2 regions of the Comamonas sp. A23 genome follow, and region 2 is predicted to be linked to the other one. Evidence: riboswitches for the same ligand, from Rfam matches in the RefSeq annotation. Region 2 holds a riboswitch; the other holds the start of a gene.
What was found. Region 2 has a riboswitch for glycine ahead of EIC84_RS13975 (trimeric intracellular cation channel family protein). Riboswitches for the same ligand answer to the same signal wherever they lie in the genome.
Positions count from the first base shown of each region.

Region 1: linked by a shared signal. The riboswitch ahead of gcvT (glycine cleavage system aminomethyltransferase GcvT) and the one ahead of EIC84_RS13975 (trimeric intracellular cation channel family protein) in region 2 are both predicted to bind glycine.

Region 1 covers NZ_RSDT01000001.1:769,526-777,514, forward strand. Annotated here, with positions in the region: gene EIC84_RS03585 (MolR family transcriptional regulator) at 1-433, opposite strand, end outside; gene gcvH (glycine cleavage system protein GcvH) at 481-855, opposite strand; gene gcvT (glycine cleavage system aminomethyltransferase GcvT) at 978-2,114, opposite strand; glycine riboswitch at 2,179-2,304, opposite strand; glycine riboswitch at 2,324-2,434, opposite strand; gene EIC84_RS03600 (hypothetical protein) at 2,523-3,113, opposite strand; gene EIC84_RS03605 (MBL fold metallo-hydrolase) at 3,127-4,209, opposite strand; gene EIC84_RS03610 (hypothetical protein) at 4,360-4,689, shown strand; gene EIC84_RS03615 (DHA2 family efflux MFS transporter permease subunit) at 4,758-6,371, opposite strand; gene EIC84_RS03620 (HlyD family efflux transporter periplasmic adaptor subunit) at 6,387-7,667, opposite strand; gene EIC84_RS03625 (efflux transporter outer membrane subunit) at 7,819-7,989, opposite strand, start outside.
Region 2 covers NZ_RSDT01000005.1:224,970-232,958, reverse strand. Annotated here, with positions in the region: gene EIC84_RS14005 (Rrf2 family transcriptional regulator) at 1-401, shown strand, start outside; gene EIC84_RS14000 (CopD family copper resistance protein) at 398-838, shown strand; gene EIC84_RS13995 (FAD-dependent oxidoreductase) at 920-1,645, opposite strand; gene EIC84_RS13990 (sugar O-acetyltransferase) at 2,060-2,683, opposite strand; gene EIC84_RS13985 (hypothetical protein) at 3,067-3,495, opposite strand; gene EIC84_RS13980 (fimbrial protein) at 3,775-4,806, opposite strand; glycine riboswitch at 5,341-5,433, shown strand; glycine riboswitch at 5,447-5,566, shown strand; gene EIC84_RS13975 (trimeric intracellular cation channel family protein) at 5,619-6,284, shown strand; gene mnmC (FAD-dependent 5-carboxymethylaminomethyl-2-thiouridine(34) oxidoreductase MnmC) at 6,449-7,989, shown strand, end outside.

The DNA of each region.
Region 1 (7,989 bases), on a different contig from region 2:
GGCAGGCCAGGGCGAGCAGGGCCTGCTTGTGCAGATCGGCATCGATGCTGCCTGTGATCTTGAGCTGACCAAAGGCGGTGGCCACGTGTGCGCGGCAGACCGAGCGCAGATAGATCTGGTTCATGTCATCGCTGGCCAGCCACTGGGCCTTGGCCGCATCGTCATGAGCCAGCATGCCCTGGGGCACGGGCAGATCCCAGTCGCTCAGTTGCTGCTGTAAAAAGCGCAGGGCCTTGGCGTTGCCGCCTGTTTGCTCCTGGTACCACTCTTGAAGAGCGGCCAGTGTGTCGCTGCCATCATCGCTGCCGAAGGGGCTGAAGTCGTCACCGCCGTCGTAATAGAAGTCCTGGGCTGCGATGCGCGCAAAGGTCGGGTGGCTGGTCTCGCGGGCGAGACCGACGTCCGGATCGTCGAAATACAGAATGGTGCTCATGGCTGCATGCAAAAACGGCCTTCGCAATGCGAGGGCCGTTGATACGCTTAGTTGTCCTTGGCGAAGTCGTTGTAGGCGGTCTCTTCCATCAGAGCTTCGAGTTCGCCCACATTGCTCATCTTGACCTTGAAGAACCAGCCTGCGGCCAGGGGGTCGCTGTTGGCGAGCGACGGGTCATCGCGCAGGGCTTCGTTGACTTCGACGATCTCGCCGGTCACGGGCATGTAGACATCGGCAGCGGCCTTGACGGACTCGACCACGCCAGCCACATCGCCGGCCTTGAAGGTGGAGCCCACGGCAGGCAGGTCCACAAACACCACATCGCCCAGTGCATCCTGTGCGTGTACGGTGATGCCGACGATGGCGGCATTGCTGTCAGCGGCGTTGATCCATTCGTGTTCTTTGGAATACTTGATGCTCATGGAAAGCTCCAGATGGGGGATTCAGGGGAATCGGGTGTTGTTTGAGAAAGGTCCAGCTCGCACTTTAGCGGTGTTCTGGCCGCTGTTTGGCAAACTGGCCCGTCTCATGCGCGGCGGCAGACCTAGCCGCGGTAGTAGCGGGTGGGAACGAAGGGCGTGGCGACTACCTTCATGGGCACGGGCTTGCCGCGCACCATGGCGAAGATTTCCGTATCGATGGCGGCGTAGTCGGGCTCGACATAGGCCAGCGCCACAGGCTGGTTGAGCGTGGGACTGAGCAGGCCGCTGGTGATGTGGCCGATATGCTGTCCGTCCATGTTTTCCAGCACGGCAGGCTCGCGTACGGGAATGCGTTCCAGCGCGATCAGGCCCACGCGCTTGCGGCGCAGCGACTGAGGGTTCTGCAATTGCTCCAGCACGATGGCCGCACCGGGAAAACCGCCCTCGCGCTCGCCGCCGGTGCGGCGAACCTTCTGCATGGCCCAGTTCAGCGCGGCTTCGACCGGCGTGGTGCTGGTGTCTATGTCGTTGCCGTACAGGCAAAGTCCGGCTTCTAGGCGCAGCGAGTTGCGTGCGCCCAGACCGATGGGGGCCACCTCGGGCTGTGCCAGCAGCGCTTCGGCAAAGGCTTCGGCAGCTTCGCCGGGCAGGGAGATTTCAAAGCCGTCCTCGCCCGTATAGCCGCTGCGCGTGATGTAGAGCGCATGGCCTTGCCAGTCGAAGTAATTGCCGGTCATGAAGAGCAGTTGCGTCACACCGGGAATCAGACGCGAGAGGGCAGTGACGGCTTGCGGGCCTTGCAGGGCCAGCAGGGCGCGCTCGGGCAGTGGGACGACCTCGCAGCGGCTGGCGATGCGGCTCTGGATATGAGCGATATCGGCCTCTTTGCAGGCACCGTTGACGATGAGGAACAGATCATCGCCGCGGTTGACGAACATCAGGTCGTCGAGAATTCCGCCTTGTTCATCGAGCAGCAGGCCGTAGCGCTGCTTGTGCAGGCCCAGGTCCATGACATCGACGGGCATCAGCGATTCGAGCGCGGCGGCGGCATCGGGGCCGCGCAACAGCAACTGGCCCATGTGCGAGACATCGAACAGGCCGGCAGCCTTGCGCGTGTGCAGATGCTCGGCCATCAGGCCTTGAGGGTATTGCACGGGCATGGCGTAGCCGGCAAACGGCACCATGCGGGCACCCAGTTTCTGGTGCAGTGCAAACAGCGGTGTGGAACGCAGATCGGAAGAGGTGTCAGCAGCAGTCACAGGCAAGCGCTCCGGTGGTCAAACCAAAATGAGTGGCCATGCATGGCTGGGCCATGCGTGGCGGGCTTGCCCTGCTGTCCGCTTTACCTGAGAGATTCACTGCACGCATTGCATCGGGCAGTTTGCTCCTTCGGTGGATGCCGGCGCACATACGAAATGACGGCCTGCATCTCTCTCCAGCAAGGGACGCTGCAGGTTTGCACACCTTGCAGCGCTTGTCAGTCCTTTTGCCTGAGCGTTTTGACACCGGGTTGGGGGTCTGCGCCTTCGGCGGTGCGAGGCAGCTTCAAGCTGCAGGCACTCTCTCCTGACCTTGGCGATTCTAGCGGTGGGCAAGGGGCTTGCACCACCGAATCGGATGGATTCTGGGGTTTTCGAGCACAGATCGCTGGAATTGAGCTTGCGGTCTCACTGCGGTTCTGTGTTCATGGCGGGCGTTCGAGGAGCATCGATCTCCTGGCGCGGAAACACCAGTTGGTAGGGCTGCTCGAAGCAGGACGTCACGGACTGGCCCTGGCGCATGCCGGGCTTGAACTTCCAGCGTTCGAGCGAGCGCATGATGGACTTCACGATGCGGGGATCGGTATCGGCGGGCTGGTAGGCTACACGGCCGAGTTCGCCCTGGGCCGTGACTTCCAGGCGGAAGACCACCGTGGTCTCCAGCCCGTTCGGAAACCAGTGGGCGCTGATGAAAGGCGTGGTGTGGCGGCGTGGCTGCGGTTGCCGATCGAGCTGGGCGGGGGGTGTGCAGTCTGCCTTGATCCAGGCAGGCCATTCCATGCTCTGTGGCCGCCTGTGCTGCGTGTCCAATGGCGGAGCCGGCGTCGGCTCCGGCTGCCCGGAAACTGTGATCGAGATGCCGGCATTCGGTGGTTGCTTGGGCTGGCTGCCATCGGAGAGGTGGGAGCAGGCTCCGAGCAGCAAGGCGGTCAGAGACGCGGCGCAGGCGGCGGCAAGGTGTGAGGTGCGCGAAATGTCCATGAGGACATTGTCGGCCATGCGGGTTGCACCTTCAGGGTTGCGCGGGGCGCAGATCCAGTCCCTTGCTGTCGGCCTCGGCGCAGGCGCGCCACCAGGGCGATCCGGCATGGGGGGCATCCAGGTCCAGGCGCTCACCCATCATGGGCGTGGCGATCTCTATGCCGTGCTGCCTGCCCAGGCTCAGGATCTGCTCGAAGGGGTCCCACCAGGCATGCATGGCGAGGTTGAAAGTGCCGTTGTGTATGGGCAGCAGCCATTGGCCGCCGAGATCCCTGTGTGCCTGCACGGTCTGCGCCGGATGCATATGGACATAGGGCCAGTGGGCGTCGTAGGCGCCGGTCTCCATCAACGTGACATCGAAGGGGCCGAAGCGCCTGCCGATTTCGGCAAAACCGTCGAAGTAGCCGCCATCGCCGCTGAAGAAGACGCGCAGCGGCCTGTCGGCCTGGCGATCTTCTATGGTCCAGGACGCCCAGAGCGTGCGGTTGCCGTCGCGCAGGCTGCGTCCCGAGAAATGCTGGGCCGGCGTGGCCGTGAAGCGCAGGCCGTCGACCTCGCTGCCCTGCCACCAGTCGTGCTGCACGATCTTGTCGGCCGGCACGCCCCAGGCCACCAGTCTGTCTCCCACTCCCAAGGGGCAGAGAAAAACTCCCACCTTGGGCGCGAGCACGCGAATGGTGGCGCGGTCCAGGTGATCGTAGTGGTCATGCGAGAGCAGCACGCCGCGCAAGGCAGGCAACTCGTCCAGGGCAATCGGCGGGGCATGAAAGCGCTTGGGGCCGGCAAACGATAGCGGCGAGGCGCGCTCGGAAAACACGGGGTCCGTCAACCACCAGCCGCCGCGCAGCTTCATCAGCAAGGTCGAATGGCCCAGGCGATACAGGCTGCGTTCGGGCGCGAGGTTCAGCTCGGTCGTGCTCAGCGGCAAAACGGGCAGCGCCTTGCCCGGCTGGGAATCGGCCGGCTTGTTGAAGAAGAACTTCCATAGCGTCCCGGCATCTGGCTTGGGGCTGTTGAGCGGGCGCGGATGCGTGTTGCGAAAACGCCCGCCCGAATACTGGGGCGAGTCCTCGTAGTCGGTGATGGAGGTGGAGAGACTTGGTTTGCGAAACAAGATCAGGCGCCTTATTGAGACATTGGCCGCAGTTTGGGACGGTTTGCAGCGCTGCAAGAGCCGGCTTGCAAGAGGCCGTAACACAGGCACGGCCATTCAGCTGCTTTCTCGGGGCGGATGCGACACTCGCTGTCTGAGGAGCAAATGCACATGAATCCCATGGTTCACAATTTGGAGAGCATGCTGGCGGCCGGCAAGGATGGTGCGCTGCTGCGCTATACCCTGGGCAAGGCCTATGCCGACGACGAGCAGATGGCCGTGGCGCGCGAGCATCTGCGCAAGGCCACGGCACTGGATGCCGAATACTCCGTCGCCTGGAAGCAACTGGGCAAGGTGGAGCTGGCGCTGGGCGATGCGCAGGCGGCGCGAGCCGCCTGGCAGCAAGGGCTGAGCTGCGCCCAGGCCAAGGGCGATGCCCAGGTCGTCAAGGAGCTGCAGGTTTTTTTGCGGCGCCTGGACAAGCAGGCTGCCGGCGCCTAGAAACTATCAAAAAATAGCTGGCAGCGATTGTGGGTCAATCGCTTCCAGCCAATTCTGTCTGAAGTTCGTCAGTGTGCGCCAGCGGCCGCGTCGGAGGCTCCTGCGGCAGAAGCCGGGCGCTTGGTGAACCAGATCAGCACGATCAGGCTCAGGAACAGAAAGGACGATGCCAGAAAGATGTCGTCGGCGGCCCGCGTGAAGGCCTGCTGATCGATCAGCCGGTTGATCTGGGCATAGGCCTGCTCGGCACTCATGCCCGCTGCCTGCAGATTTCTGACCGTGCTGGCAAACGTGCCCTGGCCTTGCACCAGCAACTCGGTCAGATGGGCATGGTGCATGGAAGCCCGGCTTTCCCAGAGCGTGGTGGCAATCGAGGTGCCCATGGCGCCGGCCGTGATCCGCACGAAGTTGGACAGGCCTGCGGCGGCCGGAATGCGGTCCGGCGTCAGTCCGCTCAGCGTGATGGTGGTCAGCGGAATGAAGAAGAAGGCCATGGCGCCGCCCTGGATCAGCGTGGGAATCAGGATATGGGCGAAGTCGGTCTCCACGGTGAACTTCGAGCGCATCCACAGCACCATGGCAAACACGATGAAGGCAATCGTGGCCATCTTGCGCGGATCCCAGACACCGACCTTGCGGCCCACCATGGGCGTGAGCAGGATGGCCAGCAGGCCCACCGGCGCCAGGGCCAGGCCGGCCGAGGTGGAGGTGTAGCCCATCCATTGCTGCAGCCACAGCGGCAGCAGCACCACATTGCCGAAGAACAGGCCGTAGGCGATGGACAGCGCGATCGAGCCGGCCGCGAAGTTGCGCCTCTTGAACAGGCGCAGATCGACGACGGGATGGGCGTCGGTCAGCTCCCAGACCACGAACACGGCAAAGGCCACGACGGCGATCACCGCAAAGGCGATGATTTCATTGGAGGCAAACCAGTCCAGCTCCTTGCCCTTGTCCAGCATCAGCTGCAGCGCCGCCACCCAGAGCACAAGCAGGGACAGGCCCACGGTGTCGATAGGCAGCTTGCGCGTGGGCGTTTCGCGGTTGCGGTAGATGCTCCAGGTCATGAGGGCCGAGAGCAGGCCCACGGGCACATTGATGTAGAAGATCCAGGGCCAGGAAATATTGTCCGTGATCCAGCCGCCCAGCAGCGGCCCCACCACGGGTGCGACCAGCGTGGTCACGCCCCATAGCGATAGCGCCACACCGGCCTTGGCGGGCGGATAGCTGGACAGCAGCAGGGTCTGCGACAGCGGAATCATGGGGCCGGCCACGGCGCCTTGCAGCACGCGGAACAGCACCAGCATCTCCAGCGAGGAGGCAAAGCCGCAGAGCCAGGAGGTCAGCACGAACAGCAGCACGCTCATGGTGAACAGGCGCACGGCACCGAAGCGCTGGGTGAGCCAGCCCGTCAGCGGCACGGAGATGGCATTGGCCACGCCGAAGCTGGTGATGACCCAGGTGCCCTGGCTGGGGCTGACGCCCACATCGCCCGAGATGGCTGGAATGGCCACGTTGGCGATGGAGGAGTCCAGCACGTTCATGAAGGTGGCCAGCGAGAGCGCCAGCGTGCCCAGGGCGAGCTGCGCGCCCTTGAGCGGGGCGATGGCTGGCGGCATGGGGCGGGCCGCCGGAGCCGGTGGCGAGGCACCCGCTCCGGGATTGGCAGAAGTCGAGGAAGTCATGGCTGATTCCGCGTCTTATTGCGCAGGCTGGGCTGCGGGCAGATCGGCCAGCTGGGTCAGTGCCGGCAGCTTGTCGCCCGCGATGATGTGCTGGATGCGCTGCTCGGCCTGGGCCAGGCTGCCGTCATAGACCGTGGTCTGGGCCACGGGCTCGCTGCGCGGCGTGCTGGCAAGGGCCTGGCCGTCCTTGTCGCGGATATCGACCTTCGCGTCCATGGACAGGCCCACACGCAGCGGGTGCTGCTTGAGCGCTTCGGGCTCCAGGCTGATGCGCACGGGAACGCGCTGCACCACCTTGATCCAGTTGCCGGTCGCGTTCTGCGCGGGCAGCAGTGCAAACGCCGCACCCGTGCCCGCACCCAGGCCCACGACCTTGCCTTCGTACGTGGTCTTGTCGCCGTAGACGTCGGCGGTCAGCTCCACCTTCTGGCCCATGCGCAGATCGGCCAGCTGGCTTTCCTTGAAGTTGGCATCCACCCAGAGCTTGTGCAGATCGACCACGGTCAGCAGCGGCGAGCCGGCGGCCACGCGCTGGCCCAGTTGCACGCCGCGCTTGGCCACAAAACCGTCCACGGGCGCGATCAGCCGCGTGCGCTGCAGGGCCAGATAGGCCTCGCGCACCTTGGCTGCGGCCGCCATGACGGCGGGGAAGTCCTCGGCCGTCGTGCCCTTGGTCTGGGCTTCGGCGGCCGTCAGCTGGGCCTTGGCAGCACGCACGGCGGCTTCTGCGGCCGCCACGGCGTTGCCGGCGGCCGTGGCCAGGGCCTTGGCATGGTCAAACTCTTCCTTGCCCACGGCACCGGTGGCCGTGAGCGGGCGGCGGCGCGCCACATCGTCGTTGGCCTTGGCGGCATCGGCCTTGAGGCGCAGCAGATCGGCTTCGCGCTGGGCCACCTGGGCGGCCAGCGGGGCGTTGTTGGCATACAGGGTGCGGGTCTGGCGCGCAGTCTGGGCCAGCTGCGACTCGGCCTGGGCCAGTTGCACCAGATAGTCGGCAGGGTCCAGCTGCACCAGTAACTGGCCGGCCCGGACATAGTCGGTATCGTCGGCACCGATGCTGATCACGGTGCCGCCGACCTGGGGCGTGATCTGCACCACGTTGCCGGCCACATAGGCGTTGTCCGTGGTCTGGTAGTTGCGGGCCACCATCCAGTGCCAGCCGCCCCAGGCGATGGCGGCCACGGCGACAGCGGCCGCCACGATGGTCAGGCCCTTGCGGCGGCCCGCAGGGTTGGCGCTGGGCGTAGCTGCCGCAGGAGCTTGGGGAGCGTTCTGAGTAGGCTTGGTGTCGGTCATGATGTTGGCGCTTTGTTATCTGTGAAGCGGTTTTGCGCTATTGAAAAAGAGGAGCTGCTAGCGCTTATCAATAAAAGAATTGAGAGTGTTTTTGCCTTGAATTCAATGGCAGTAAAGCGGTAGCAGCTATTGATTTTGTTGAGTTCGATGTCTATTGCAGTGCAACAGCCGGGGTGTCGTCGCTCCAGCCGCCGCCCAGGGCTGCGGCCAGGGCCACGCGGGTGTCGAGCTCGCGCGCCTGCAGGTCCACGGCCAGACGGCGCTGGTTGATGAGCTGGGTTTCGGTGTTGAGCACGGTGATCTGGCTGCCCAGGCCGGCCTG
Region 2 (7,989 bases):
CAGAGCGCCTGTGCACGATTTCCGAGGTTGCGCAGGCTTATAGCATTTCCGAGGCAAATTTGATGAAAGTGACGCATCAACTGGCCCTGCAGGGTTGGATAGAGACGGTACGTGGCAAGGGAGGCGGCATGCGCCTCGCCCGTGAACCTAAGCAGATCCATATCGGTACAGTGATACGGGGACTAGAGTCCGACTTCACGCTGGTGGAATGCTTTGGCAACGACAACCGGTGCACGCTGACCGGCGACTGCCGCCTCGCTGGCATGTTGCAAGGAGCTTTGCACAGCTTCATGGCGCATCTAGATGGCTTCACTCTTGCAGACCTGATACCACCAACCTCTGTCAGCGCAGTGCCGTTGATTCCTGCCATACGACTGTCAAGAGAGAAGGCCCAGACATGAGCTATGGCCTGCTGATCACACTACACCTGCTGGCCGCCGTGGCGTTTGCAGGCACAGTGTTCTTCGAAGTCGTGCTGCTGGCCAACGTGCACAGCCGAGTGCCGCAGCAGCACATGCTCCCTGTGGAGCAGGCGCTGGGGACACGCGCCACCGCCGTCATGCCCTGGGTGTTGCTAGTGCTGTATTCTGCGGGAGCAGGCTTGGCCTGGCAGCACCGCTCGGTACTGGCGCACCCATTGGCCAGCAGCACAGGCATGCTGATGGTGCTCAAGATTGCGCTGGCGCTTAGCGTGCTTGCGCACTTCGCCAGCGCCATGTGGTGGCGCCGCCAAGGACAACTTAATGGACGACGCTCGCACCGATTGCACCTGAGCGTGTTCTGCCATGTGCTGGTCATTGTCTTGCTGGCCAAGGCCATGTTCTATCTGCACTGGTAAGAGCCATGCGAGGTATGCCAAGCGGCTGCATCCAAATGCGTCATGGCAGACTTTCCCCTTGATCAGGGTGAGTCTGCCAATTCAATATCCAAAGAACTCCTCACTACGCACATCGTCCTCATCAATGCCGGCTGATAACAGCAACTGCTGCATTGCCGCAACCATGGAAGGTGGACCAGCAACATAAAAGATCGGATCAGCCAAGCCCACAATGGCCTGCTGGAGCCACGCTCTATCGATCGTTTGTGTATCACCACTCCAATCCACGGCAGAGTGCGCCATATCCGTCATGGTGGCCTTGAGCCGGAATTTGGGATTCTTCTTTTCGAGAGCTTGAAGCTCAGAGAGAAACGCCGAATCTTCTGGACGACGATTGGAATACAGCAGAAGCAAATCCTGCTGTGACTGCTGCATTGCAGCGTTTCTCAGCATGCTCATGAACGGCGTCACGCCAATCCCACCGGCGATGAGCACACCCGCTCGCGCTGTGTTTTTGTGCAAGGTAAGCGAACCAAATGGTCCATCGATATCCAAATCAGCACCTACGGGTAGCGCCGCCAAAGCGCGTTTGTAAACACTGTCCCTCATCCGCGTGGCAAACACCAATTCACTCTCGTGCGGCGCGCTGACAATGGAGAATGCGTGACATCGCTCCTCTTTGCTCTCCCCAGGGACCGCGCCCGGCAGCTGGATTTCAAACGCCTGTCCAGGGCGGAAATCAAACCCCGCCGGTTTGGCGAGATGGAATGCCATCGTACCCTGTGCAACCTCTTCGCGTTCGAGGATTTTGCTGTGCTCTATGCCCATGATTCACTCCTTCGCAATCAATGGATCTACACATTGGATGTGTCCAATGGAGCAAATATTCCCGTCAATCGATACCCACCGTGAGAAACGGGTCGAATTGGGCGTTCTCATTGAGTCGACCACCTCAGCCTGTTATGGCAGCGTTCGGCCAGAAGCAGCCCCGTTCAGCACGAGGCCGCGAATGGGGGGTCTAGGCTGGTTACAGACGCAGAGATGCGGCAAGTCTGCGACCGCTACCTCAGATACCAGACGTTGACCTGCTACCTGGCCAGACGTCCGCTGTGCGCCTCAAACCGAAAACTGGCTGGGCGCAGTGCACAAGACAATTGAACGACAGCTCTCGTGAACTGCGAACTGATGCTGCCGACCCAGTGCAGTCGTTCCGAGGGTTTCATCGAACTACTGATACTGAATCTATAAGTTAGACAAGCCATTCGACATGAATTGAGGCTTAAATCCAGTTTTGTCCTGTTCGGAAATCAGTCGGATGACTTTGCATGGGACTCCGGCAGCGATGACACCTGACGGAATATCTGATGTCACAACACTGCCGGAGCCAATGATCGAACCATCTCCAATCGCTACCCCGGGATTGATGTGCACACCTGCTCCAACCCAGACTCGATTGCCAATCTTTACGGGCTTTGCGAAGCATCCACCTGCGGCGCGCTCCATGGGGTCAATTGCGTGATTAGACGTATAGATACCGACTCGCGGCGCAAGGAGCACATCGTCACCGATGTATATGCCACCGCCATCAAGCATGATGCAATCGAAGTTGGCATAGAAATTGTCGCCAATGTGGATATTCCGCCCGAACTCACAACGGAAGGTCGGTTCGAAGTGTACGTTTCGACCTAGATGCCCTAGCAGAGACCTGAGGATCGCCTCCCGCTCACTAGCTGGTTTCGAGAAGGAGTTGTTGTACTCATTGGTCAGCAGCACCGCACTCTGCCTCGCCGCCACCAATTCAGGCGAGAGGTCGTTATACATTTGCCCAGAACAAATATGAGCAAGTTGCGTTTCGAGCTTTGACATTGGGTGCGACTAGTTTTTTAGGAAGGCGATAACCATAGCGCATCGCTGACACTCCTACGGCAACTCCTGGCCACAAGCGACCGTCTCAGAGCCACTCACTCAATGCGGCAATTTGTCCGGATCTACCTCTCAAGTGAGGCATCCGCTTGTTTGTATTAGTCGCGCGAATTGGTGGCTGCCAGATCGGAGTATTTGCACAGCGTCTGTATCGGGAAGATAGGGCAGTTCGATTCGTACACGATCTTGCTGCCATGCCGCGATAGGTACCCAGAGAAAATGGGCTACCACGGCAGGCAAAGCACCGCAGGTTAGGATGAATCGCGTGCGACTACTCGCCCCAGGCGCCCTGCATCGCAGCGAAGACAATGCCCCTTTCAAGTAGTTCACCGCGTCTTCAGCAAAGGCATCAATGCAGGAGTGATTGCCTGCGCCTGCTCCGAGGTCAGCGGGTCGTACGAGACAACAATATAGGCGCCCTCCTCCAGCACATCCGCACGGGCGACGTGGTCGCCGAGTATGCCTACCACCTGCTCTGGCGCAAGTCCGAAGTAGTTGTTGCACTGTTCTCTGGCCCAGTAGTTCACCTGCCTGATGTGAAGGCACTCTTGTCTGCGTGGACCGGCTTGAGCCCGGGCATGCATACGCTCTTCATCGCTGGATTTCCAGAATTCATCTTCCTCTTCGGCCAACACGTCCATGTCCTCCACCGCAGCGAAGAATGCACCAAAGCTGCGTATATAGAGGGGGATCACCTGGTCGAAGACATACTTCAGGTCTGCTCCATTTTTTGCAGAATTAAATTCGACAGTCATGTAGTCTTCAAGGCATGGAGCCACCTCTGAATGTCGCCGATACCTCCGGCTCAGAAGTCCAATTTCAAGGCGACTGACCTCCTCGTGAAGTCGATAGCTCACTTCATTGACAGGCCAATCCGATCGGTCTTCAAATGTGATGACATCCACATCTGCCAGCCCCCAAGGTGCAGGAAGCCAAGACAAGCTCTTGCATAGCTTTGCGTAGATTTCAGAAGGACTTTCGTCGAAGTCGAATACTCTGCAAACTCTGGTTTGCTGGGCCGTGCCAACTGCTCTTTATTTGTAGCTGATGATGAATGTGGCATATGCATTCGCACTGCCAGGCGTCGGCTCCTGCACGAGCGATGTCCCGATATAGCGGGCCTTCAGTTTGATATTCACCGACTCATTACCAAATTCGCCAGCCATCCACTGCTCTTCTTCCCCAGATACGGACCCGAATCTCACGAGCTGGTCATTCTCTCGTTGAATCTCGATACCTACGTTCTTGGCCACCGAATCCTCGGTAAGGGACAGCGTCGTTGATCGATTCGCCGGATTCTGCGTATCCGAAAATGCAATGAACATTCTTGTGGTTGTGTCGATATCGCCCCCAGAGCATGTAAGGTTCAGGCTGAAATCCTTCCATGGTCCTTTGCCGGCATCCGCTAGATCGGAGACACTGACGTTATCGAGATATACCGGAACCAGTAGGTTATTCGGTTTGCATGTCGGCACTTTAGGATCTACCACAATGCCGGCTCCGTCGATGTAGATCCTTCTAAAGGTATGCCCCAGGTCGACATATCTGGACTGACCGATCAGTCCGCCAATATATCCCCCTGCCGTGATGGGCCCCGTCTTCACCAATTCCACGACAAAGTCTTCAGCTGAGGTGAGAAAGTAGTTTGTACGGTCGTCATAAATCGTTCTAGGCCACCAATTAGGATTGGAACGCTCCCTGATTCGGATCCCCACGCCAGCAACTGAAGTCCTGAAGGTGCCAAACCCGTCCGACTCGCTGCTGGTCATCACGGTGTAGGCCGTTCTTCCCATGACCCTCTTGCACTGAATGAACCCGCCCGAGCCTACGGCCTGGGCGTTCTTCAAATTAATGACTGTTCCCACGGGGACCGACGGATTAAATTCCCCCGTTTCCCACGACTGAATCCGCAAGGTAACCATCGGAACCTCCTCGCCGCTGTCCAGCTTGATAGTGCAGACGCCTTGAGCCTTGACTGCCATTGGTGCAGCCACAAGAAACGAGGTGCACAAGAATCGCAAAATGACCGGCATCAATTTGCGTTTTAGAAATCGTTGATTCGCCATTGAGATTCCACAAATACCTTTTCTGAGCAGAGCATGGTATTTGTGGTTCAGATGGCAATTTCTAGGAATATTCTCAAAAGCTTGGCGTGGGCCGGCTATCACCGTGTTTCGTGCCTCCCTCACTCAGGCTTGCAATCGAGTCGGCTTCAGGCTGACCTGAGGCACTCACAGACCCATGCCGAAGCGGCGGCAATCGCCAACACCAGTTGCTGCACGCCGCCTGTCTTTAACAGCTGTTTTACGCTCCAAACCGGCTGTTCGAATCGCATGGCCGCCACGCAACGGTTCAAAGGGCCGCTTCTGCGTGCCGCGACAGGTTCGTGTCGTCCCTAAGCAGTCTGTCAACGCCTGAAGAATGAGCGAGCTCTTCGAGAGCACCGCTTGTTATTGCAGACGGCTTCACAGACGAAAACGCGGGCTTGCGCGAGCCATGGCGGGGTCGGACCGGCCTTGCGCACCCTGCGCCGGCGGCCGCAGAAGCACACCAATACAGGTATTAACCCGAATAAAGTCGCTGAAACTGGCTAAAATCGCGCCCATCCCGCGGGAGAGCGGAGCCTTTAGAGGGTTCCCGCCGAAGGCGCAAACTCCCATAATCGCTCAGGCAATAAGTACCGCAGGTGGGTCTGACAAGACCCGGATATCGCCAACTGGAGAGCAGCCCGCAACCACAAGTCTGCAGGGCTCACCGAAGGGGCAAGCATGTCCACCGCGAAGGTGCTCATGCGCAACTCTCAGGTAAAAGGACAGCGGGAGAGGCAAGCCGGACACTCCCGCCGATGTGAGTGGCTGGTCTATTTTCAAGTGCCTTCATGCTTCCTTCCGTCTCTTTGCTGGACTCGTTCCAGGCCTCCAACTTCACCGTCATGCTGGTCATCTATCTGGTGGCCATTACCGCCGAAGCCATGTCCGGCGCACTCGCCGCAGGCCGGCGCAATATGGATATCTTCGGCGTCGTCGTCATCGCCTTTGTCACTGCCCTGGGAGGCGGCACCATCCGCGACATGGTGCTGGGCCACTACCCCATCGGCTGGACCCAGCACCCTGAGTATGTGTATCTGGTCATCAGCTTCGGTCTGCTGACCACCGTGATTGCACGCCATATGCACAGGCTCAAGCAGGTGTTTCTGCTGCTGGACGCCATGGGTCTGATCGCCTTTTCGCTGATCGGCTGCAATACCGCGCTGGAGCTGGGCTACCCCACCATCGTCATCATCATGGCCGGCATGATTACCGGCATCAGCGGCGGCATCTTGCGCGATGTGCTCTGCAACCAGGTCCCCGTGGTGTTCCGCCGCGAGCTGTATGCCAGCGTGTCGCTGTCCGTATGCCTGATGTTCCTGGGCCTGCGCTATCTGGATGTCAGCCCCAATATCAGCACCATCGTGTGCTTTGCCGGCGGTCTTGCCTTCCGTCTGGCCGCCATTCGTTTCAAATGGCGCCTGCCGGTTTTTTCGTACCAGCAGCGCTGGGAATAAGATCGAGCTCCCCCTGTGGCGCTGCGCGCCTTTCCCCTCTCTTGCGACGCAGGAGGGGGACGCAGTCATCGCTGCGGGGCGGCCCTTGCCTGGCTGCTCTGACCTAGACTGCGCCATGCATTACCCATGTAGTTTCACTTTCCATGTCTGAACCGATCACATGGATGCCGGATGGCACCCCCTACAGCTCCAGATTCGGCGATCGCTATCACAGCGAGTTCGGCGGCCTCGACCAGGCCAGCCAGGTTTTTCTCGGTGGCTGCAACCTGCCAGCAGCCTGGGCCGATGCAGCGCAGTGGCGCATCCTGGAGACCGGCTTTGGCTTCGGCCTGAATTTCCTGGTCACCTGGGCGGCATGGAAGGCCGATCCCAGACGCCCGCGCATTCTGCATTTTGTCTCGGTGGAGGCCTACCCTGTCTCGCGCGAGGATCTGCTCGCGTTTTTGCCGGCCGATGAGGTACTGCGCGCGCTTGGCGAACAACTGGCCGAGCAATGGTGGGGACTGCTGCCGGGCGTGCATCGCCTTTCCTTTGATGACGGCCAGGTGCTGCTGACGCTCTATATAGGCGATGCCAGGACCATGCTGCGCAAGCAGCAGATGACGGCGGACAGCGTGTATCTGGATGGCTTCTCTCCCCAGCTCAACCCCGAGATGTGGGATGAAGATGCCATGAAGAACATTGCCCGCCATTGCCGCCGGGGCACGCAGCTTGCCACCTGGTGCGTGGCCGGCCATGTGCGCCTGGCGCTCAAGGCTCAGGGTTTTGAAGTCAAGAAGCGCGCTGGCGTGCCGCCCAAGCGCCATAACCTGCATGCAGCCTACAACCCGGCCTGGGAGCCACGCCATCGCCCGGACGGCCTGCCTGCGCCCGTGAGCCAGGCCGGCCGCTGCCTGGTGCTGGGGGCGGGCCTGGCAGGAGCCGCCGCTGCCGCCAGCCTGGCAAGACGCGGCTGGGAAGTGACGGTTCTGGATGCTGCGGCCGGGCCTGCGGCAGGAGCATCAGGCCTGCCAGCCGGCTTGTTTTGCCCGCATATTTCGCCCGATGACAGTGTTCTATCGCGCCTGTCCAGAAGCGGCGTACGCACAACGCTACAAAATCTGCAGCAACTGAGCCAAGCGCAAAAGTTGCATCCAGCCCAGGACTGGGCCCATGGCGGCGTGCTGGAGCATGACCTGAACGAGCCCTCCCATCTGCCCAGGTCATGGCTGCAACCCGGCAGCGAGAACAGCCCCTGGGGCCTGCACTGGAGTGCGCCTGCGCTGCCGGCTCAGTTGGCTGCGGCACAGCTGCCTGCAGACAGCCACGCCGTATGGCATGAGCAGGCTGGCTGGGTACGCCCCGCACAACTGGTGCGCGCGCTGCTGCAAGCCCCCGGGATTCATTGGCAGGGCCATGCCCGAGCTTCGCGCCTGGTGCGCGATGAAGTGCGCAATAGCTGGCAAGTGCTGGATGCGCAGGGCCAGATCCTGGCCGAAGCCCCCATGCTGGTGCTGGCCCTTGGCCCGGACACCAAGCCCTTGTTGCAAGCCAGCGGCCTGTCAGCAGGAGAATGGGAGCTGCAAGCCATACGCGGCCAGGTCAGCGTGGCCGAGCATGATGCAGGGACGCTGGCGGCCATGCCGCCCTTCCCCGTCAACGGTCATGGCAATCTGGTGCCGGACTTCCCCTCGGCCGACCGGGCCGGCGCGCACCAGTGGATCAT